Regions from separate parts of the Variovorax sp. YR634 genome, predicted to be linked through region 2. Evidence: predicted binding sites of a transcription regulator. Region 2 holds the regulator's gene; each other region holds the start of a gene.

What was found. Region 2 encodes sigma-54, which starts transcription at its own class of promoters, with help from an activator protein. Its sites were predicted from a motif close to TGGCANGNAANCTGCTTT; they were not measured.
Region 1: the regulator sigma-54 is predicted to act here: its motif matches at 2,344-2,361, upstream of BLV60_RS21830 (pilin).
Region 3: the regulator sigma-54 is predicted to act here: its motif matches at 2,933-2,950, upstream of BLV60_RS04845 (transglutaminase family protein).

What each region holds. Positions count from the first base shown of each region.
Region 1 is NZ_FNOL01000014.1:45,026-52,086, forward strand. It holds gene BLV60_RS21810 (type IV pilin protein) at 1-323, opposite strand, end outside; gene BLV60_RS21815 (hypothetical protein) at 503-733, opposite strand; gene BLV60_RS21820 (tetratricopeptide repeat protein) at 878-1,387, shown strand; gene BLV60_RS21825 (hypothetical protein) at 1,513-1,740, shown strand; gene BLV60_RS21830 (pilin) at 1,795-2,283, opposite strand; gene BLV60_RS21835 (ATP-binding protein) at 2,509-4,728, opposite strand; gene BLV60_RS21840 (response regulator) at 4,953-5,759, shown strand; gene BLV60_RS21845 (hypothetical protein) at 5,780-6,079, shown strand; gene BLV60_RS21850 (response regulator) at 6,024-6,617, opposite strand; gene BLV60_RS21855 (hypothetical protein) at 6,660-7,040, opposite strand.
Region 2 is NZ_FNOL01000004.1:357,518-364,578, forward strand. It holds gene lptA (lipopolysaccharide transport periplasmic protein LptA) at 1-42, shown strand, start outside; gene lptB (LPS export ABC transporter ATP-binding protein) at 39-833, shown strand; gene rpoN (RNA polymerase factor sigma-54) at 851-2,452, shown strand; gene BLV60_RS10625 (phospholipase D family protein) at 2,463-4,070, shown strand; gene BLV60_RS10630 (LysE family translocator) at 4,078-4,725, opposite strand; gene BLV60_RS10635 (YceI family protein) at 4,745-5,389, opposite strand; gene BLV60_RS10640 (YceI family protein) at 5,455-6,042, opposite strand; gene BLV60_RS10645 (cytochrome b) at 6,042-6,626, opposite strand; gene BLV60_RS10650 (ATP-binding response regulator) at 6,714-7,061, opposite strand, start outside.
Region 3 is NZ_FNOL01000002.1:142,505-149,565, forward strand. It holds gene BLV60_RS04835 (oxepin-CoA hydrolase, alternative type) at 1-289, opposite strand, end outside; gene BLV60_RS04840 (DNA internalization-related competence protein ComEC/Rec2) at 435-2,882, opposite strand; gene BLV60_RS04845 (transglutaminase family protein) at 3,024-6,536, shown strand; gene BLV60_RS04850 (circularly permuted type 2 ATP-grasp protein) at 6,599-7,061, shown strand, end outside.

The DNA of each region.
Region 1 (7,061 bases), on a different contig from region 2:
GTGTAGCTCGTGGACGAACTGGGCGAGCAGGTGAGCGTGAAGTACTTCAGGTTGGTATTCGAGATGCTCACGCCGCATGCACTGGTGGACCCGGTGGCGTAGTAGCTCTTGGCATCCTGGAACCACTGCTCCATCTTTGCGTTGCTGGCAGAGAGATTGGAGGTCGCCTCCGGGATGCGGCCGCGCCGGACGTAGTCCGTGTAGGAGGGCAGGGCGAGGGACGCCAGGATCGCCACGATCGCCACGGTGACCATCACCTCGATCAAGGTGAAGCCGGGCGCTCGCGCACGGAGCTCTGGAGGCTTCTTCTGCAGCCGCGTCATGGTGGTTCTTCTCCTCGTGTACCGGAAGCAATCAGAAACTTCCTGGACGCCGAGTCGAACATGCAATTTGGGAGAAAGCTGGCTGATGCGTTGGGGTTTGTGTGCGCGCGGGTGCAGTGAATCCGACGTTTCTCCGACTTTGTTGCCCAGCATCACTGCTGTATCGGATCGACCGATGTTCAGGAGAAGTGATCGATGAAAAAGAAGATGTTGCTGTCCCTTGGGATTGCGTGTCTGGTGGGATGTTCGGCCGCGGCTTGGGCTGCGTCGACGACCACGGAAAGCAGCAGTGCAAGCACCGGCAGCACTGGCGGCAATTCAGCGGTTGATGCTGCGTTGAAGACCTGCGCGGCCAGCGTGGCCAAGGATTCGAACGGCGGCCCCGACGAGACCGCGATGACCGCGTGCATGACCAAGGCAGGCTTCACCAAGCCCGCGCAGGACGGCGGCAGGCCACCACCCCCTGGCAGTGCATCCCGGAAATGACGGTACGGCAGCGGCTGCCTCGCAGCAGCCGACGCCGGAAGGCGACTGAGAGCGAGACGTTGCCGCATGTGCACGACGGCCTCGAGCCCGAGGGCGGCCCGGAGCTGAGGTCGGACGCCATCAGCCTCGAGGCCGCCATCGCGATGACCGGCATCAGCAAGCGCACGCTGTGGCGTCGCGTGTCCGACGGCACCATCGCCAAGCACAAGGAAGACGCACGGGGACGGGCGATGCTCGCCTTCGCGCAAATCGTTGGTCTGATCAAGCTCGAGCTGTCTGACGAAGACCTGCACATGATCGTGAAGGCCGACAGCGGTGATGCGAATGCGCAGGCCGATGTCGGCGGGATGTTCTTCGTCGCGGGCCACTTCAATGCGGCCGTCTACTGGTTCGACCTGGCGGCTGCGCAAGGCAATGCCGATGCTATGCAGTGGCTAGGCAACTGCCATGCATCGGGCCTGGGCGTGCCGAAGGACGACAGCCTCGCAATCATGTGGATTGCCAAGGCGGCGTCGTTGGGGCATCCGGTGGCTTGCCAGCAGATTCAGGGCATGAGGGCGGGATGCGGCGAGCCGTAGGCATGCGGTTGGCTGCGTGGATTGTTTGCCCTGCACTCGTACTCACAGCACTGGCAGCTTGCGGAGGCTCACGTAGGCCTGGTGATGAGCCGGCCGATTTCGGTGCGGATGTCGCGGTGCGCAGCATGATCGTCGCGCAGCAGAAATGCAATGCGGCGGGAGTGCCGGATCTCTACGAGTGTGCTGACGCGCCGCCTTCGTCAACAGGTGAGCGACTGGCGGCTCGCGCGGCGCTCGATATGTATCAGCTCTTTCAGCGAGGCTGTCTCGATACCACGGGTGCGGGGCAGTGCGAGGCGCTGGTGGAGGCCGCATACCGCAAGGCCAGCGCGCAACAGATCTCGTCGCCCTGACGCAGACGCAAAAAAGCCGCCAGAAGGCGGCTTGCGTTAAGCGATGCGGCTGAATCAGGTGCCGTTAGGGCAGCCCGCCGGTGCGTACTTCGAGTCAGCCGTAGTCTTGCAGCTCCAGCTGCCTTCGGCGGTACGAGTCCAGGTGATCGTGAAGGGGGTCGTTTTCAGGATTGCAGCCGCTTGGCCGGCGAAGCTGCCTGCAATGGTGCCGGTGGTAGTCAGAGCGACAGTATTTGTGGTGGATGTGCCGAGTGACGTGCCAGCCGTCGAAACCAGGGGCGAGGTCAAGCTCAAGATGCCGGAGCTGGTGGCGCCAAGGTCGCAGGCAGCCACAGCAGTCATTCCATTGTTCAGGCAATCTTCATACGCCGTCTTCAGGGCGCCGGTTTCCCCCATGGCGCGGGCTACTTGCGATTTCGCGACGTAGGTCTGGTACTGCGGAATCGCAATAGCAGCCAGAATGCCGATGATCGCCACGACGATCATCAACTCGATGAGGGTGAAACCCTTTTGCACGTTGCGTGCGAAGGAACGATGGTTCATTGTGAAACTCCTGCGGTTGAGAAAAGTGCGCCCGGAAAAACTCACCGGGACGAGCTTCTTTCTGCAGTCCGCATGCCACCCGTCCTGCGGTGGTTCATGCGTGTTTCGACAGGTGTTTCAGGAGGTAAAGGCGCGGACCCGTTCGTGCCGCTTCACTATGACGCGCGGCGGCGCGTGCCATGGCATCTGAAGGGTGGTGTCATCGCGCGTGTGCGCCGGCTTTGCTCAGTGCGCCGCAGACGCCAGCCGTTGTGCCTCGAGCGCCAGCGGTACGCGAACCTGCGCAACAAGCCCGTGTGAGCCGGATCTCAGCACGACATCGCCACCATGCGCGCGCGCGATGGAGCGGCATACCGCCAGACCAAGGCCGCTGCCCGCAGCACGCGAGGACCGCGCCTGCGCAGTCCGATAGAACGGCTTGAACACCTGCTCGATTTCGTTTGCGGGCAGCCCCGGCCCACGATCGCCGATCTCGACCACGGCGTCATGCCCATCGGTGAACAGCCGCACGCGTGCCAGGTGCCCGTACTTGACGGCGTTCTCGATCAGGTTGTCGAGCACGCGGCGCATGCCGATCGGGTCGACCTCCACCTGCGCGCTCTCGACGCGTCGCAGCTGCACGTTCTTGCCGACGAAGATGGCCTGCTCGACCACGTCCTCGACAAGGCTCGAGAGGTCCATGCGCTCTCGCGCGCTCACCACCGAGGCATCGCGGATGAAGCTGAGCACGGAGCCGATCATCAGCTCCATCTCCTGGACGTCTTCGAGCATGCCGGCGCGTACATCGTCGGGCACGTCCTCGATGCGAAAGCGCAGCCGCGTGAGGGGCGTGCGCAGGTCGTGGCTGATGGCGCCGATCATCACCGTGCGGTCGTCGACGAAGCTGCGCAGCCGCGCCTGCATGCGGTTGAAGGCCTGTGCTGCGCGACCGATCTCGGCGGGGCCCTCCAGTGCCAGCACCGGCGCCGCAGGGTCGCGCCCCAGCTGGTCGGCCGCGCGTGCGAAGCCGGCAATCGGCCGCACCAGCCGGCGCGAGAACAGCCAGCCCGCGGGGGCGACGATTGCCGCGGCGATCAGGAACCACAGCAGCACGCGGCGCTGCCATGCGTTCGGAAAAGACTCGGGCACCGGCTGCACGACCACCCAACTGCCTTCGGGCGTGTAGACCGCGGCGATGAAGTCGCCTTCGACGAACGGCGCGGGAGCGAGCCCGAAGAGGCCGCGCGCGGCGGGGCGTTCGTTGTCGGTGGTCGCAATGGGCGTCGTGATCGTCGTGTCGGTGTCTCTGGACGCACGGGGCGGTTCGGCGGGGGTGACGACGCGTGGCGGTGCAGCCGCGGTCGCCGGTGGCGTGCTGGCCGAGGACGGCCGCGTGGCGGGCTTGGCGCGCGGCGACTGCGCGGGAGGGGCTGCAACAGGCGCCTCAGCCCTGGCGGGGGCCTCGTGGCGTGGGTGGCTTTCGATGACCGGCGGCAAGGCTCGCATGGAGGGCCCTGACTGTATGGAAGGGGCTCCGGGCTGGCCTTGGGCGGGACCCGATGGCGGCGCCGTGGGCGAGAGGCCTGGTGGAGGGGCGGCACCGGGCGCGCCCGGCGCGGTCGTTGAGCCTGGTGCAGTCGCCGAGCCCGGCGTGGTCGCCGTGTTCGGTGCCGCCGATCCGGGCGATGGCGGTGTGCCGACGGGGCCTGCGCCGCTACCAGGGGGCGCCGCTACCGTGCTGCCTGGAGGGTTTCCGGCCGCGGGCGTGGGGGCGGATGTACCGACTGGTGCATCCGGTGCAGTGGCCGGCGCGTTGCCCGGCGCGGAATTCGTTGTCGTGCCGCCAGGCGGCGGCGGTGGAGTGCCTGTGGTGTTCCCTCTCGGGCCCCTGTCAGTGCCGAAGCCGCCGCCCGAGGGGCCCATCCCACCCGGAAACGCCATGCCTCCAGGTCCACCGGGACCTCCCGGTCCGCCACCGCCGCCCCCCGGCCCACCCCTCGCCTGGACCCGCAGAAAGCCGGCTCCGGCGAAGGTATCGGCGATGCGGCGCGGCACCGGCTGCGCTGCGTCATGCCCGTTCTCCGTCGCCGCGACAGGCCCTGTGGTGCCCGCGAACGGCAGCGGCGTGAAGAAGTACAGCCGTACCTCTGCCTCGTCGCGCGTCAGCAGCTGCGCCAGGTCGCGCCGCGAGCGTTCGGAGGTCAGCCAGCCTTGTCCCTTGGGTTGGGGCGCGTTCGCCTGCAGCGTGCGCTGCAGCAGGTTCGCGTTGCGGCCTTCGGCGCTCCGGCCAGACAGCACGCGCGCGATGTCGCCCATCTCCCATTGGCGCTGTGGTTGCGGCGGGAGCAGCACGGTCAGCGCCAGTGTCACGACTTGCGCCACCACCAGCCCGCCCAGCAGCAGGCCCATGATTTGCCACGCGAGCGGCGGGCCCGACCAGCGGCGCGCGGTACCTTGGGAGTTCATGGGTTGATGCTGGCACGGACGGGAAGCGATGTCACGCCGGCATGGCTCGATCTTTGCGTTCCCATCTTTTTTCTCCCAGCTGTCAGCGCGCATGCGCGAGGCGGGGGGGCATGCGCAAACGTTCGAGCGCACGAGTCTGTGAAGCGGATGTTGCAGCCGGATTTCAGCGCATTGCAAATTATTTCAAGGCTCGCGGGGCTTCGGGCGGAGGCCGCGCCCGGCCTATGATCCGCTACCCGATCCGCCGTAACGTGAACCTGTCTACCCGAATCCTCATCGTCGACGACGACGCCGGCATCCGCAGCCTGGTGGCGTCCTTCCTGGAGAAGCACGGCTTCCATGTCGATGCGGCCGGCCATCCCGCGGAGATGCGCGAGCGGCTCGCGCAGGCCGACTACGCGCTGATCGTGCTCGACGTGATGATGCCCGGCGAAGACGGCCTGAGCGCGCTGCGCGAGCTGCAGCGCATCGGCGGGCCGCCCGTCATCATGCTGTCGGCCGTGGGCACGGACATCGACCGCATCGTGGGCCTGGAGATCGGCGCAGAAGACTACCTGGCCAAGCCCTGCAATCCGCGCGAACTGCTGGCGCGCATCCGCACCGTGCTGCGCCGCACTGCGCATGCGGCCGCTGTCGGATTGCCGGCGCAACAATCCGTGCCGCCGCCTTCTGGCACGCCTGCGGCGCAAGAAGCGCAGCAGCCGGAGGTGCTGTACTTCGCAGGCTGGCGCATGGACCTCGAAACCCGGCTGCTGCATGACCCGCAAGACCGCCCGGTGGACCTCTCCGACGGCGAGTTCCGCCTGCTGCGCGCGCTGGTGCAGCACCCGCGGCGGGTGCTGACGCGCGACCAGCTGGTGCAGTACGCGCTCGGCGCCGAGAGCGATTCGTACGACCGCGCCATCGACGTGCAGATCAGCCGCCTGCGACGCAAGCTGGCCTCCGGCGAGACGCGCGCCGACCTGATCCGCACCGTGCGCAACGAGGGCTACATGTTCGTGCCCGCCGTAACGCGCACGCGCGAAGCCTGAACCGCGATCACCGTAACACGGTGAAATTCGCAGGCAATGCGAAGACCGCAATCTCGGGGCTTCGCATTCATCACCTCTACCGACTCATGACTTCGTTCGACTGGCTGTGGGACTGGCGCACCCTGATCGCGCTGGCCGTGTGCGACGTCGCGTTGCTGGCGATGTTCCTGGCCTGGGATGCCCGGCGGCTGGCGTTCCTCCTTGCCCGGCGTTGCATCGTCGAGCACGAGCTGCCGCGCGAGAGGAAGCGCCTTCGTGTCGGTGTCAGCCTGGAAGACCGGGGCGTGTTCCCTCGGGAATCGCCGGAGTCAGGGATCTGAGCTCGAGCTTGCGGAAGGCGCCGTCCGCGTGGAAGTCGCCGGCGCGGATTGGCTCAGCCAGCGTCTCGGCGAACATGGCCACCACGTGGCGCGCCACTCGCGGGTCCAGCACTGCGCCGCCGTTCGCCAGGGCGCGCAACGCGTAGGCGATCTCGGCGTCTTCCGCCTCGCTCAGCAGGTAGCCCGTCGCCCCGGAGGCGAATGCGGACAGGGCCAGCTCACGATCGTCCGTGTCCGACAGGGCAATGATCCGGGCGCGTGGCTGCATCGCACGCACGTCGGCGATCAGCGATGCGCCGTCGCCGATCGGATAGAGCTGCATGTCGACGAACACCAGGTCGAAGGACAGCGTGTCCAGCATCGCATCGGCCTCTTCGCGCGTGGGCACAAGCACCACGCACCGTCCCGGCGCGAGGACCCCCAGGACGCTATTCAGGCGGCTCGCCACGGCGGGATCGCTTTCCACTACAAGCGCACTGAAGAAAGGCTGTGGCCGGAACACCCGCGAGGCGCCACCGGGCAGCTTGGTATCGAACACGGATGTGCTTTCTTCTGAAGTGGGCTGTCGCAAGTGGGCGTGTTAGAGCATCGTCTTCGGATGCTCGAGGCGGCCGGGCTCCTGCTTGCGCTTGCAACTGCCGCCGGCCGATGTGATCGGCGCGAGCGTCGATTGGCTGTAGTTGCCCGAAGCGCCGGCTTCACGCGCTGCGCAGCCGGTGTCGCTCGCGGCCACGAGGACGCCGAACGCCAGCGCGCCGAAGGCCAGCAGGCCCGCGAGAAGCGACAGCCAGAAGGACTTCTTCAGCCGCGGCGCAGCGACGAGGGCGGGCTGTGTTCTGCTCCAGCGTGCTTGCATGGTGAGTTCCGGGGAGTGGCGATCCGCATGCGCCAACGCCGGCAGGCCGGTGAAGCGCAGCGCGTGCGATGCGCCGTGCGGGTTGCGATGCGGGATGGTGTTCATGACCCGTATCGTGAACTTCAA
Region 2 (7,061 bases):
CAGAGCACCACGCTCAGTGACCAGGGAGAAACCCGCAAGTGATCGAAACCGCAGGAACGCAGGACGCCAACGGCGCACCGGGCAGCCGCCTGATCGCGCGCGGCCTGAAGAAGAGCTACGGCAGCCGCACGGTCGTGAAAGACGTCTCGCTCGACGTGCAGAAGGGCGAAGTCGTCGGGTTGCTCGGGCCGAACGGCGCGGGCAAGACCACCTCGTTCTACATGATCGTGGGGCTGGTGCGTGCCGACGCGGGCGACATCAGCATCGACGGCGAGCCCATCGCCCACATGCCGATCCATCGCCGCGCCCGCATGGGCCTGAGCTACCTGCCGCAGGAAGCCTCGATCTTCCGCAAGCTCACGGTCGAGGAAAACGTGCGCGCCGTGCTCGAGCTCCAGAGCGAGCCCGACGAGAACGGCAAGATGGCGCCGCTGTCGAAGCAGCACATGGACGAGCGCCTGGCCGAGCTGCTGGCCGACCTGCGCGTCGACCACCTGCGCGATTCGCCCGCGCTCGCGCTGTCGGGCGGCGAGCGCCGCCGCGTCGAAATTGCGCGTGCGCTGGCTACGCAGCCGCGCTTCATCCTGCTGGACGAGCCCTTCGCCGGCATCGACCCGATCGCGGTGATCGAGATCCAGCGGATCATCAGTTTCCTGAAGGAGCGCGGCATCGGCGTGCTCATCACCGACCACAACGTGCGTGAAACGCTGGGCATCTGCGATCACGCTTTCATCATCAGCGACGGGCATGTGCTGGCACAAGGCACACCCTCGGAGATCGTCGACAACGCCGAAGTACGCAGGGTGTACTTGGGCGAACACTTCCGCATGTAAGGGCGGGAGCGGTTCCCATGAAGCAAGGGCTATCCCTTCGCGTCTCGCAGCATCTGGCGTTGACGCCACAGCTGCAGCAGTCGATCAGGCTGCTTCAACTCTCCACGCTCGAACTGAGCCAGGAGGTGGAGCAGATGCTCGACGAGAACCCGTTCCTCGAGCGCACCGCGGAAGAAGCGGCGCGTGAGGAATTCGGGCTCGACACGGCCGATGCGCCGGTGCCGCGCGACGACGGCGGCGATAGCGGCGACGGCGAAAGCGACTTCGCTTCGCCCGCCGCCAGCGCGTCCACTGCTTCCACCGAAACCAGCACAACCACCACGGCCGACACCGACGGCCCCGCTGCCGAAATCACCGAGCGCGAGCCCGACTGGGAAGGCGACGGCACCGTCGACATGGCGCCCGACGACAGCGAATGGGGCAGCGATGCGCCCGCGCGCCAGAACAACCTGGGCGACGACGAACGTGCCGACGCCACCGAACTCGCGCGCAGCCAGGAGTCGCTGCAGTCCTTCCTGCACCGCCAGGCCCTGAGCCTGCGCCTGAACGAGAACGACAGCGCCGCGCTGCGCTTTCTCATCGAATCGCTCAACGACGACGGCTACCTGGAAGACTCGCTGCCCGCACTGGCCTCGGGCCTGGCCGGCGACGACAACGACCAGTTCGACGACCTCGTGCATCACTTTCAGGTGGCGCTCGGCCTGCTGCAGAGCCTGGAGCCGGCCGGCGTCGGCGCGCGCGACCTCGGCGAATGCCTGGGCATCCAGCTGCGCGCCCTGGCCCGCGAGGACGAGACCGACGAGGAAGAGCTGGTTCGCAAGATCGCCATCGCCATCTGCAAGCAGCCGATGGAGCTGCTCGCGCGCCGCGACTTCAAGCGCCTGGCCACGCTCACCCGCAGCAACGAGGAGCTGGTGCGCTCGGCGCTGCAGATCATCGCGCGGCTCGAGCCCAAGCCGGGCCGGCGCTTTGTAGACGTCGAGCGCAACATCGTCATTCCCGACGTGATCGTCACCAAGACGGGCCGCGGCACCAACGTGAAGTTCCGCGTCATGCTGAACCCCGAGGTGATGCCGCGCCTGCGCGTGCACGACATCTATGCCGGCGCGCTCAAGTCGCACAAGGGCGAAGGCAGCCAGGCGCTGTCGCAGCGGCTGCAGGAGGCGCGCTGGTTCATCAAGAACATCCAGCAGCGCTTCGACACCATCCTGCGCGTGAGCAACGCCATCGTCGAGCGGCAGAAGAGCTACTTCGTGCACGGCGAACTCGCGATGCGTCCGCTGGTGCTGCGCGAGATCGCCGACGAGCTGGGCCTGCACGAATCGACCATCTCGCGCGTGACCACCGCCAAGTACATGGCCACGCCCTTCGGCACGGTCGAGCTCAAGTACTTCTTCGGCTCGGCGCTGGGCACCGAAACCGGCGGCAATGCGTCGAGCACCGCGGTGCGCGCGCTGATCAAGCAGTTCGTCAGCTCCGAGAGCATCAAGAAGCCGCTGTCGGACAGCCAGATCTCCGAGATGCTGAAAGAGCAGGGCATCGAGTGCGCGCGCCGCACCGTGGCCAAGTACCGCGAGGCGCTGCGCATCGCGCCCGCCAACCTTCGCAAGGCCCTGTAGAAAGCCACCGATGACTCGTCGCCTGCTGTCGCTTTCGCGTTGTGGGCATTGGGTTTTCGTCATGGCGGCGGTCTTGCTGTTCGCAGGCTGCGCCACATTGCCCGACGAGGCGCCGCGCCCGCCCACCAAGGCCATGGCCGTGTCAGCCGACACCGCGCTCGGCAAGATCGCGCTGGCCTCGCAGCCCGACCCCGACCTGAGCGGCTTTCGCCTCATGCCCGGCGGCGACTTCGCCTTCGACACCCGTATCCAGCTGGCCCGTCGCGCGCAGCGCACGCTCGACGTGCAGTACTACCAGATCGAGAACGACGAAACCGGCCGCTACCTGATGCGCACCCTGCGCGACGCCGCTCAGCGCGGCGTGCGCGTGCGGCTCCTGATGGACGACCTCTACACCTCCGGCGAAGACGAGCTGCTGCTCGGCCTGGCCGCCACGCCCAACGTGGAGCTGCGCCTGTTCAACCCGTTCCCGGCCGGGCGCGGCAGCCTGCTGAAGCGCTTCAGCGCCTCGCTCTTCGACTTCAGCCGCGTGAACCGCCGCATGCACAACAAGCTGTTCATCGCCGATGGCGCGATGGCGGTGGCGGGCGGGCGCAACATCGGCAACCAGTATTTCAGGCGCACGGCGGGCGAGAACTTTCTAGACCTCGACACCTTCGTCACCGGCGCGCTGATCCCGCGGCTGGGCAGCCTGTTCGACCAGTACTGGAACAGCATCTACGTGCGGCCGATCCAGTCGGTGGTGGCCAGCGACCTGTCGCGCGAGGAGCTGCAGAAGCGCTTCGATGTCGCCACCGGCCCCGACACCACGCCACCACCGCCGCCGCCCGCGCCCAACGACCTGCTTGGCTACAGCCCGATGGCGGAAGACCTGAACACCGGCAAGCTCGGACTGATCTGGGCCACCGCAGAGGCCTACGCCGATTCGCCCGAGCGCGTGATCGGCAAGACCGCCTCATACGGCGGCGTGCCGCTGCTGGACGTCGACAGCGTGCGCTACAACGTGGTCGAGCAGATGCGCCGTGCGCGCTCCGAGGTGACCATCGTCTCGCCCTACCTCATTCCGGGCGCCTCGGGGCTGGAGGTGATGCGCGAGATCCGCGGCCGCAACGTGAAGATCAGCGTCGTCACCAATTCGCTGGCCGCCACCGACGAGCCGTTGGTGCACACCGCCTACCGCCGCTACCGGCCCGACATGCTCAAGCTCGGCGCCGACCTCTACGAACTGAGCTCCACGCGCACCCGGCGCAGCGTGCGGCTCGGCCTGTTCGGCACCTCGGTGGGCAGGCTGCACGCCAAGTCGGCGGTGATCGACCGGCGCATTCTTTTCGTCGGCTCGATGAATTTCGATCCGCGCTCGGAGACGCACAACACCGAGATCGGCCTCTTCATCCGCAGCCCCGAGATGGCGCAGCAGGCACTGAAGCTCATCGACGTGCTCAAGCAGCAGGGCGCCTACCGGCTGCGCTTTGCCGAGGGCAGCAACGAGTCGCGCATCGAATGGGTCAGCGACGACGCCGGCAAGCTCACCGTGCTGAGCGAGGAGCCCGACTCCGGCTTCTGGGACCGGACCATGCTCGAGTTGCTGGCGCCGCTGACGCCGGAGAGCCTGTTGTAGCGTCGGCTCAGTTGCCGCGCACGGCCGACCAGATCAGCCGCAGGCCCAGCAGCCCCATCACGCCGCCGGCGGCCCGGTCGATCCAGACCTTGTAGCGCAGGTAGGCCGAGCGCGGCGCTGCCGAGGAAAGCGCCAGCGCCACGATGGCGTACCACCCCGTCTCGATGCAGAAGATGACCGCCGGCACCGCCAGTGCGAGCACCAGCGGCACCTCGCGCGGCAGGAAGGCCGCGAAGATGCTGGCGTAGACCACGGCAGTCTTCGGGTTGCTGACCTGCGTGGCCAGGCCCAGCAGGAAGGTGCGGCCGCTGCGGCCCTGCTGGCGCGGCGACCCGTCCGTCTCCTGCGCCGCCACGGCCAGCGGCTGCCGCGCGCCGCTCCAGATGCGAAAGCCCAGGTAGACGAGGTAGGCGCCCCCCAGGCCCTTGATGGCCACGTACAGCGCCGGCACGGCCAGGAACGCCGCCTGCAGCCCGGCCAGCGCGGCAATCGCGAAGATCAGCCCGCCGGCACCCATGCCCAGCGCTGCGGCCAGTCCGTCGGTGCGCGAGGTCACGGCGGTGCGGGCCACCATCACGAAGCTGGGGCCGGGACTCATCGCGCCCACAGTCATGGCGCCGGCGATGCCGAGCAGCGAAAGGGTGGTGTCCATCATGGCCTTGCCTTCTCCGGTGTCACTGCACGTTGACCGCTTCGACCTGCACCAGCAGCTTCACCTTGTTCTCGAAGCCGAAGTTCAGCCCCCAGGTGATGCCCCAGTCGCTGCGCTCCACGGTCGTCTCGAAGTCGCCGCCGCACACCTGGCGGTTGATCAGCGGGCTCAGGTAGCAGTTGAAGCGCACGGCCTTCAGCGTCACCGGCTTGGTCTGGCCCATCAGCGTGAGCGTGCCGGGCACGTCGACCACCTTGCCGCCGCTGAAGTCGATGCGGTCGGCCACGAAGCGGCCGGTCGGAAACTCGGCCACGTTGAAGAAGTCCTTGCTCTGCACATGGCGGTTGAGTAGGTCGACGCCGGTGTTGATGGAGCTGATGTCCATCGTGATGTCGACCTTGCCGCTAGCGCCGGTACCGTCGATTTGCACGGAGCCGTCCTTGGTGCTGAAGCGGCCCCGGTTGGTGGTGGTGCCGTAGTGGCCCATTTCGTACATCACGAAGGTGTGCGTCGGGTCGACCACGTAGTTGGCGTTTTTCACCGGCCCGCCCGCGGGCTTGGCGGCCACGGCCGGCGCGGTGTATTCGGGCCCTTGTGGTTGCTGCTGTGCCGTGGCGCCGGTGAACGCGGCGGCCGACAGGGCCGCGGCGAGAAGGAGCTTTTTCATGGCGTTGGTTGTGTGGGTCATGAAAGAGAAAAGTGAGTGAGGGGAGGGCAGGCCCATTCGGCCGTTCACAGCGGCCCGAGGCCTGTAAGCGTGAACTTGAAGCGCACCTGCACCTCGTTGCCGACCATCGAGGTGTCGGTCCATTCGCCGTCGCCCACCTTGTAGTCGAGCCGCTGGATCGTAAAGCTTCCGGTGGCCACCGCGTAGTTGCCGCCGGCCGCCGCGATGCTGACGGGCACCGTCACGTACTTGGCCGTGCCCTTGATGGTGAGCTTGCCCGCCATCTCGAACTTGCCGTCGCCCAGCGCCTTGATGGCGCTCGACTGGAAGCTTGCCTGCGGGAAATGCGCGGCGTCGAACCATGGCTGCTTGGGCAACTCGGCATCGCTCATCGGAACGCCGAAGCCTGCGCTGGCCGTGTCGATCTGCAGCGCGACGCTGCCGCCCTCGGGCTTCTTCGGATCGAAGGCGACGTGTGCGTCGAACTTCTTGAACGTGCCTTCCACCGGCACGCCCATCTGCTTGGTGACAAACACGATCTGGCTCTTGTCGGCAACGAGCTTCGCGGCCGCGGGCTCGGCGCCGGCCGGCAGCGCCGTCGCGAAGGCCAGCGCCGCGAGCGGCGGCAAGAGGCGGAAAAACAGTCGCTTCATCATCGAGCAGATTCCTTGCGTGGCCCGGGCCACATGCGTTTCAGAAGACCGTCGCGGTCGATCCAGTGGTGCTTGAGCACGGCAGCCACGTGCAGCAGCGTGACGCCCGCCAGCACGAAGGCGCAGTTGCGGTGCAGCGGCTGCAGCACCGCCTCGGCGAAGTCGTGGTCGACAGGCACGAAGTCGGGCAGCGGCAGCACGCCGAACCACGCGACCGGCATGCCCATGGCCGAGCTGTAGGCCCAGCCGGACAGCGGCACCGCGAAGAACAGCAGGTACATCAGCGTGTGGCTGATGCGGTAGCTGGCCAGCTGCAGCCGCGTCATGCCCGGCGGGAGTGCCGGCGGACGGTGCCCCAGCCGCCACAGCAGCCGCAGCGCCGACAGCGCGAGGATCGTGATGCCCGCCCATTTGTGCCAGCTGTACACCTTCAGCCGCAGCGGCGAGAACGGCAGGCCTGTCATGTAGAGCCCGACGCCGAACGAGCCGACGATCAGGGCCGCGAGCAGCCAGTGCAGCGCGATCGCGAGCGGGTCGTAGCGCGGGTCGGCGGCGAGGGGAGGGGGGGATGTGTCGGTGGACATCGAAGGCAGGGCTGGCGGCCTGTGCGCGGAGCATATATCGGAAGCCATGACAGCACAGCAGGGGCCGTGCCAGCCCGGTGGCCTCGGTCAGCCCCGCAGCTGCTGCGCCTTCAGCAGCACGCCGCGCAGTTCGTCCGGCTGCACCGGCTTGCGCAGCGCATGCCAGCCGCGCTCGGCGGCGAGCCGCTGGGTGGCTTCGTTGATGTCGGCCGAAATCAGCGCGATCGCCAGCGAGGGCTTCTGCCGCTGCAGCTTTTCGGCCAGTGCGATGCCGTCAAGCGCGCCCGGCAAGCGGATGTCGCACAGCGCCGCGTCGAGCGCGCGCAGGTCGGCCAGCGCCAGCGCCTCGGCGGCGCTGGCATAGACGCGCGGCTCCACTTCCCATTGCAGCAGCAGGGCCGAGAGGCTGTCGGCCACCACCGTGTTGTCTTCCAC
Region 3 (7,061 bases), on a different contig from region 2:
GCTGCTCGGCGGCCGGCAGCTTGCGTTGCCGGGCCAGGCGCCGCAGGTCGCCGCCGCCGCTGAAATGATCGCCCTCCCCGCACAGCACGATGGCACGCACGGTGCGAAAACCCGAGGTGGCGCGCATCGCCTTGGCGGCCGCGCGGTAGACCGACGGATTGAGCGCATTGCGCGCCGCGGGGTTGCTCAGCGTCAGCACCAGCACCGGGCCTTCGCGGTGCATCTTGAGCCGCGCGCCGGGTGCGGCCGCGGCGCTCGTGCTGGTGATGGCCGGAACAGCGGCCGTCACGGCGTATGCCCGGAAAACAGGTCCCACCGAAGGCCTTGACGGTTGTTCATGCTGTCCCCTCTTCTGAGTTGTAGCCAAACGATACAACGCATGGGACGCCAGTACGAGCACGCTGACAAGTGGCCTTTCGGTCTACTTTTGACAATTAGTTCACGATTTCAGGGCTGTGCTGCCAGTACCGCGCATGGCGCTCGCGCTCGCAGGCCACGTCGGCGGGGCGTGTGCTGGTCCAGTGCGCGGCGCCGCAGCGGGTGTTTTCGACCAGCCGCACGCCGCGGTCCCGGTAGCGCGCCGCCACCTCCTGCGCCGGATGGCCGAAGCGGTTGCGATACCCCGCCTGGACAAAGGCAATGCCCGGCTGCACCGCATCGAGGAAAGCCGGGCTCGACGAAGTCTTGCTGCCGTGGTGCGGCGCCAGCAGCACGTCGGCCCGCAGCTGTTCCGGCGTGCGCACGACGAGCGCGGCCTCCTGCAGCCGCTCGATGTCGCCGGCCAGCAGCGCCGCCGCGCGCCCGTTGCCGATGCGCAGCACGCACGAGACGGCATTGGGCTTGATGAAGCCGCGGTAGTCGGTGTCGAACGGATGCAGCACCTCGAAGCGCACGCCGTCCCAGGTCCAGGCCTGCCCCGCCTCGCAACGCCGTGCCGCCAGCGTCGCCTGCAGCGGATGCGTGGCTTCGAGGGAACTCAGCAGCTCGGCCCGCGGCTGCATCGCGAGCACCGCGGGCGCACCGCCGGTGTGATCGGTGTCGCGGTGGCTCAGCACCAGCATGTCGAGGCGCTCGCCGTAGGCCCGCAGCAGCGGCACGAGCACGCGATGGCCGGCATCGCTTTCAAGGCTGTAGCGCGGGCCGGCGTCATAGAGCAGGCTGTGCGTGGCGGTGCGCACGAGCACCGCGTTGCCTTGGCCGATGTCGGCGGCGAGCAACTCGAATTCGCCGGCCGCCGGCCGGGGCGCCTGCCACAGCAACACTGGCAGCAGCAGCGGAATGCCGAGGGCGCGCAGCGACCAAGATAGCCGCATGGCCAGCAATGCACCGCCGGCCACGCCGCAAGCGGCCATCCACAAAGGCGGCGCGGCCATCGACAGCGTCGCATACGGCAGCCCGGCCAGCCATTGCAGCAGCAGCGCCAGCATCTGCACGGCCCGGGCTGCAAGGTCCCACAGCGGCGCCACGGCCACGCCCAGCATGGCCAACGGCGTGATCACGAGCGTGACCCAGGGGATCGCCACCGCATTGGCCACCAAGCCGATCAGCGACACCTGCTGGAACAGCAGCAGGCTCAGCGGCGTGATTGCCAGCGTGATGACCCATTGCTCGCGAAAGAACAGCAACAGGCGGGAAGCGGCGCCGGTCTTCCGCTCGCCCGGCACCGCGGCGTCCGTGGCAAACAACACGCCCACCGCCACGAAGCTCAGCCAGAAGCCGGCCTGCATCAAGGCCCACGGATCAAGCGCGACCACCACGGCCGCCGTCAGCAGCCACACATGCGGCCAAGGCCAGCGCCGGCCCGTGAGGCGCAGCAGCGCGACCGTCGCCAGCATCCACACAGTGCGCTGCGAGGGCACACCCCAGCCGCTGAAGAGCGCGTAGAGCGTGGCCAGCAGCACGCCGCCTATCAACGCTGCCTGCTGCGCCGGCAAGCGCAGCATCAGCCGCGCGCTGCGCCGCCAGAGCAGGCCGACGATGTGCGCGGCCAGCCAGGCAAACATCGTGACGTGGAGACCGGAGATCGACATCAGGTGTGCCACGCCCGTGGCGCGGAACACGTCCCAGCCCGAGCGGTCGATGGCGCTCTGGTCGCCGGTGACCAGGGCCGCGATCACGCCGGCCTGGGCGCGGTCGGGCACGCGCTCGAAGACGCCGTCGCGTACGGCTTCGCGTGCGCGTTCGATGGGATGCCACCACGTGCTTGCCACCAGCATTGGCGCCGCATCGCGCGCGCCGGTTCGCACATAGCCGCTGGCATGTAGGCCCTGCTCCCACATCCAGAGTTCGCTGTCGAAGCCATGGGGATTGCGGCTGCCGTGCGGCGCCTTCAGACGCACCGTCAGCCGCCATCGCTCGCCGGCGTGCAGGGAGCCGACTGTGCTGGCCAAGGGCGTGCGGCTTTCGGAAGCACGGCTCCACAGGCTCGAGCCTTCGGCATACCAGCCGAGTGCAATGCGATCGGGCACCGCGGGCCGCCCCTGCGCATCCGGATCAGCCCAACCCGCGGACTCGACATCCAGACGGAACTGCGTTCCAGCTTCGTTTCGCTGGGGCATCTCCGATACGACGCCCGTGACATGCAGGTCGCGCCCTTCGAGCGCCGGGTCGAGCGCGCCGTTCGCATAGACCGCCGCGCGCCATCCCGCGAGCCCTGCGCCGGCCATCGCGCCGCATAGCAAGGCGATGAGCATCAGGCCCCTGCCCGGCATGCGTCGCCACCACAGGCCGCCTGCGGCCGCGAACAGCAATCCGGCGTACGCCCACGCGGGCCAAAGCACCGCCTGCTGCAGTTGCAAGACGGCTCCCAGCAGCGAGCCACCCAGCGCTACGAACGCCCCCGCTCCACCCACGGCACCGCCAGACGCACGAAACGGCGTCAACGAAAAACTCCCGAACCCATGATGCAAACCCTCCCCAAAGTCACGCTCAGTGGCGCGTTAATTGCTTGGCATCTGGGCTAGTATGCGTCTCACAAGAGACATCTTTTCGATGCAATCTCGCAGTACTGCACACAAAAACGCATGTCCATTCACGCCGCTCTCCACCACGTCACCCACTACAAATACGACCGCCTGGTGCAGTTGGGCCCACAGGTCGTGCGCTTGCGTCCCGCGCCGCATTGCCGCAGCAACGTCATCTCGTATTCGCTGCGGGTCGAGCCGGCCGAGCACTTCGTCAACTGGATGCAGGACCCGTTCGCCAACTACCAGGCGCGGCTCGTGTTCCCCGAGAAGACGCGCGAGTTCAAGGTCACGGTCGACCTCGTGGTCGAGATGGCGGTCTACAACCCCTTCGACTTCTTTCTCGAGCCGCAGGCCGAGAACTTTCCGTTCAAGTACACGGCCTCGCAGGCCGAAGAGCTCGCGCCCTACCTCGTCACCGAAGCGCCCACGCCGCTGCTGCAGGCCTACCTCGACAAGATCGATCGCAAGGAGCAGCGCACCATCGACTTCCTGGTCGGCATCAACCAGCAGGTCCAGCAAGATGTCAACTACCTGATCCGCATGGAGCCCGGTGTGCAGACGCCGGAAGAAACGCTCACCAGCGGCAGCGGCTCATGCCGCGACTCGGGCTGGCTGCTGGTGCAACTGCTGCGCCACTGCGGGCTGGCCGCGCGTTTCGTCTCGGGCTACCTGATCCAGCTCACGCCCGACGTGAAGGCGCTCGACGGCCCGAGCGGCACCACGGTCGACTTCACCGACCTGCACGCCTGGTGCGAAGTGTTCCTGCCGGGCGCAGGCTGGATCGGCCTCGACGCCACCTCGGGCCTGCTGGCCGGCGAGGGCCACATTCCGCTGGCCTGCACGCCCACGCCTTCGAGCGCGGCGCCCATCGAGGGCGGCGTCGACGAATCCGAGGTCGAGTTCGGCCACGAGATGAAGGTCACGCGTATCTACGAATCGCCGCGCGTCACCAAGCCCTACACCGAAGAGCAGTGGTCCGAAGTGCTGGCCCTGGGCGACGCTGTCGACGCGCGCCTGAAGGCCGGCGACGTGCGCCTCACCATGGGCGGCGAGCCGACCTACGTGGCCACCAGCGACCGCGACGCGCCCGAATGGAACACCGACGCCCTCGGCCCTACGAAGCGCGGCTACGCCACCGAGCTCGTGCACAAGCTGCGCGCCGAGTACGGCAAGGGCGGCTTCCTGCATTTCGGCCAGGGCAAGTGGTACCCGGGCGAGCAACTGCCGCGCTGGGCGCTGTCGATCTTCTGGCGCGCCGACGGCCAGACGCTGTGGCACGACCCCGAACTGTTTGCCGACGAGCGCTTTCCCACGCACTACACGAGCGAAGACGCGCGCCGCTTCACCACCGTGCTGGCCCACAAGCTCGGCCTGACCGAGCGCTACATCCAGCCAGGCTACGAAGACATCTACTACTACCTCTGGCGCGAACGCCGCCTGCCGGTGAACGTCGATCCCTTCGAGTCGAAGCTCGACGACGAACTCGAACGTGTGCGCCTGCGCCGCGTGTTCACGCAGAAGCTCGACGCGGTGATCGGCTACATGCTGCCCATCGAGCCCGGCAATGCGAACGGCGACGCCCCCGCGCTCGCCGGCCCGGCCTGGAAGACCGGCCCCTGGTTCCTGCGCGACGACCGGCTCTACCTGATCCCCGGCGACTCGCCCATGGGCTACCGCCTGCCGCTCGACTCGCAGCCGTGGGCCAGCAAGGGCGACTACCCCTACCTGATCGAACGCGACCCGACCGCGCCACGCGGCGCCCTGCCGAGCGCAGCCGACTACCGTGCGCGCTATGCCGTAGGCGCAACCGGCACAGGGGCCGACCTCGGCGCAGTGCCCTATGCCTTCGGCGCACCGCCCGTCGTGCCCGCCTCGCTACGCATGCAGGCGCCGGGCAGTGCCGGCGAAGGCGATGCATCGGCTGCAGCAGCAACTGACGATGCGGACGACAAATCGACCACGCGCCAGCCGCTGCGCGGCGAATCGGCCCACTGGGTCACGCGCACCGCGCTGTGCGTCGAAGTGCGCGACCCGCGCCGCGCCAACGGCCCCTCGGCCGAGAAGAAGGGCAGTGCCTCGGGCGTGCTCTACGTCTTCATGCCGCCGCTCGCGCGCCTGGAGGACTATCTCGACCTGGTTGCGGCGGTCGAAGCCACCGCGCGCGACCTGGGCGTGCGCATCGTGATGGAAGGCTACCCGCCGCCGCGCGACCCGCGACTGAAGATGCTGGCCGTCACCCCCGACCCGGGCGTGATCGAAGTCAACATCCACCCGGCCCACAACTGGAAGGAACTGGTCGACCACACCGAGTTTCTCTACAACGCCGCGTTCGAAACCCGCCTGTCGGCCGAGAAGTTCATGACCGACGGCCGCCACACCGGCACCGGCGGCGGCAACCACTTCGTGATGGGCGGCGCCACGCCCGCCGACAGCCCCTTCCTGCGCCGGCCCGAGCTGCTGGCCAGCCTGCTGCTCTACTGGCACAACCATCCGTCGCTGAGCTATCTGTTCTCGGGCATGTTCATCGGCCCGACGAGCCAGGCGCCGCGCGTGGACGAGGCCCGCAACGACCAGGTCTACGAGCTGGAAATCGCCCTGAAGGAAATCGCGAAGAACCGCGAGATCTATGGCCAGAACATGCCGGCCTGGCTGGTCGACCGCACGCTGCGCAACATTCTGATCGACGTGTCGGGCAACACGCACCGCAGCGAGTTCTGCATCGACAAGCTCTACTCGCCCGACTCGAGCACCGGCCGCCTCGGCCTGCTGGAGTTGCGCGCTTTTGAAATGCCGCCGCATGCGCGCATGAGCATCGCGCAGCAGCTGCTCATTCGCGCGCTGGTCGCCCGCTTCTGGGACGAGCCCTACAAGGCCCCCGTCACCCGCTGGGGCACCGAGCTGCACGACCGCTTCCTGCTGCCGACCTTCGTCAAGATGGATTTCGACGACGTCATCAGCGAGATGCGCCAGGCCGGCTTCGCCTTCGATGCCGACTGGTTCGCGCCGCACTTCGAGTTCCGCTTCCCGCTGGTGGGCCAGATGCAGGCGATGGGCGTGGAGCTCTCGCTGCGCAACGCGCTCGAACCCTGGCACGTGATGGGCGAAGAAGGTTCGGCCGGCGGCACGGTGCGCTATGTCGATTCGTCGCTCGAACGCATCGAGGTGCGCGTGACCGGCCTGAACGAGAGCCGCCACGTCATCACCGTCAACGGCAAGGTGCTGCCGCTGCAGCCCACCGGCGTGGTCGGCGAGTTCGTGGCCGGCGTGCGCTACAAGGCCTGGAACCCGCCTTCGGCCCTGCACCCGAGCATCCCGGCCCACGCGCCGCTGACCTTCGACCTGGTCGACACCTGGATGAAGCGCTCCCTGGGCGGCTGCCAGTACTTCGTCGCCCACCCGGGCGGGCGCAATTACGACACCTTCCCGGTCAACGCCTACGAGGCGGAAAGCCGCCGCCACTCGCGCTTCACCCGCACCGGCCATACACCCGGACTCATGCGCACGCCCCCGGCAACCATCGAGCTGCCGGGCAGCCGCGAATTCCCGTTCACGCTGGATCTGCGGCGATAAGGGGACATTTAGCACGCTGCCCAAACGGATACCCGTGAAGGCAGTGTGACAATCCCCCTCCTGTGGAACCTTTGAACGAATCCCTGTTCGACGCCCAGGCACTGGAGTTTCCAGCGGCCCTGGCGTCGGCGCTCGCCCCGCCGGCCCTGCCCGGCCATTTCGACGAACTGCGTGGGCAGGCCACGGCGGTAGCGCCTGTGCGGCCAGTGCCGGGGGCTGCGCCAGCCCCTGCGCCCGCCCCGCTGCTGTACGACGCCGCGGTCGAACGACCACCGGCGGCCGGGCAGTCGCAGTCCCAATCGCAGTCGTCGCTGTCTCAATCCCAGACACAGACACAGGGCCCTTCCGCCGAACAACCGCCGCTCACGCCCGCCTGGAACGCCTTCTTCGAACAACTCGGCCCGGGCGGCTTCAACGACCTCCCCCGGCGCGCGGCCAGCCTTGAACGGCAGATCCGCGACAACGGCGTCACCTACAACGTGTACGCCGACGCCAACGGCCCGCAGCGGCCGTGGTCGCTCGATC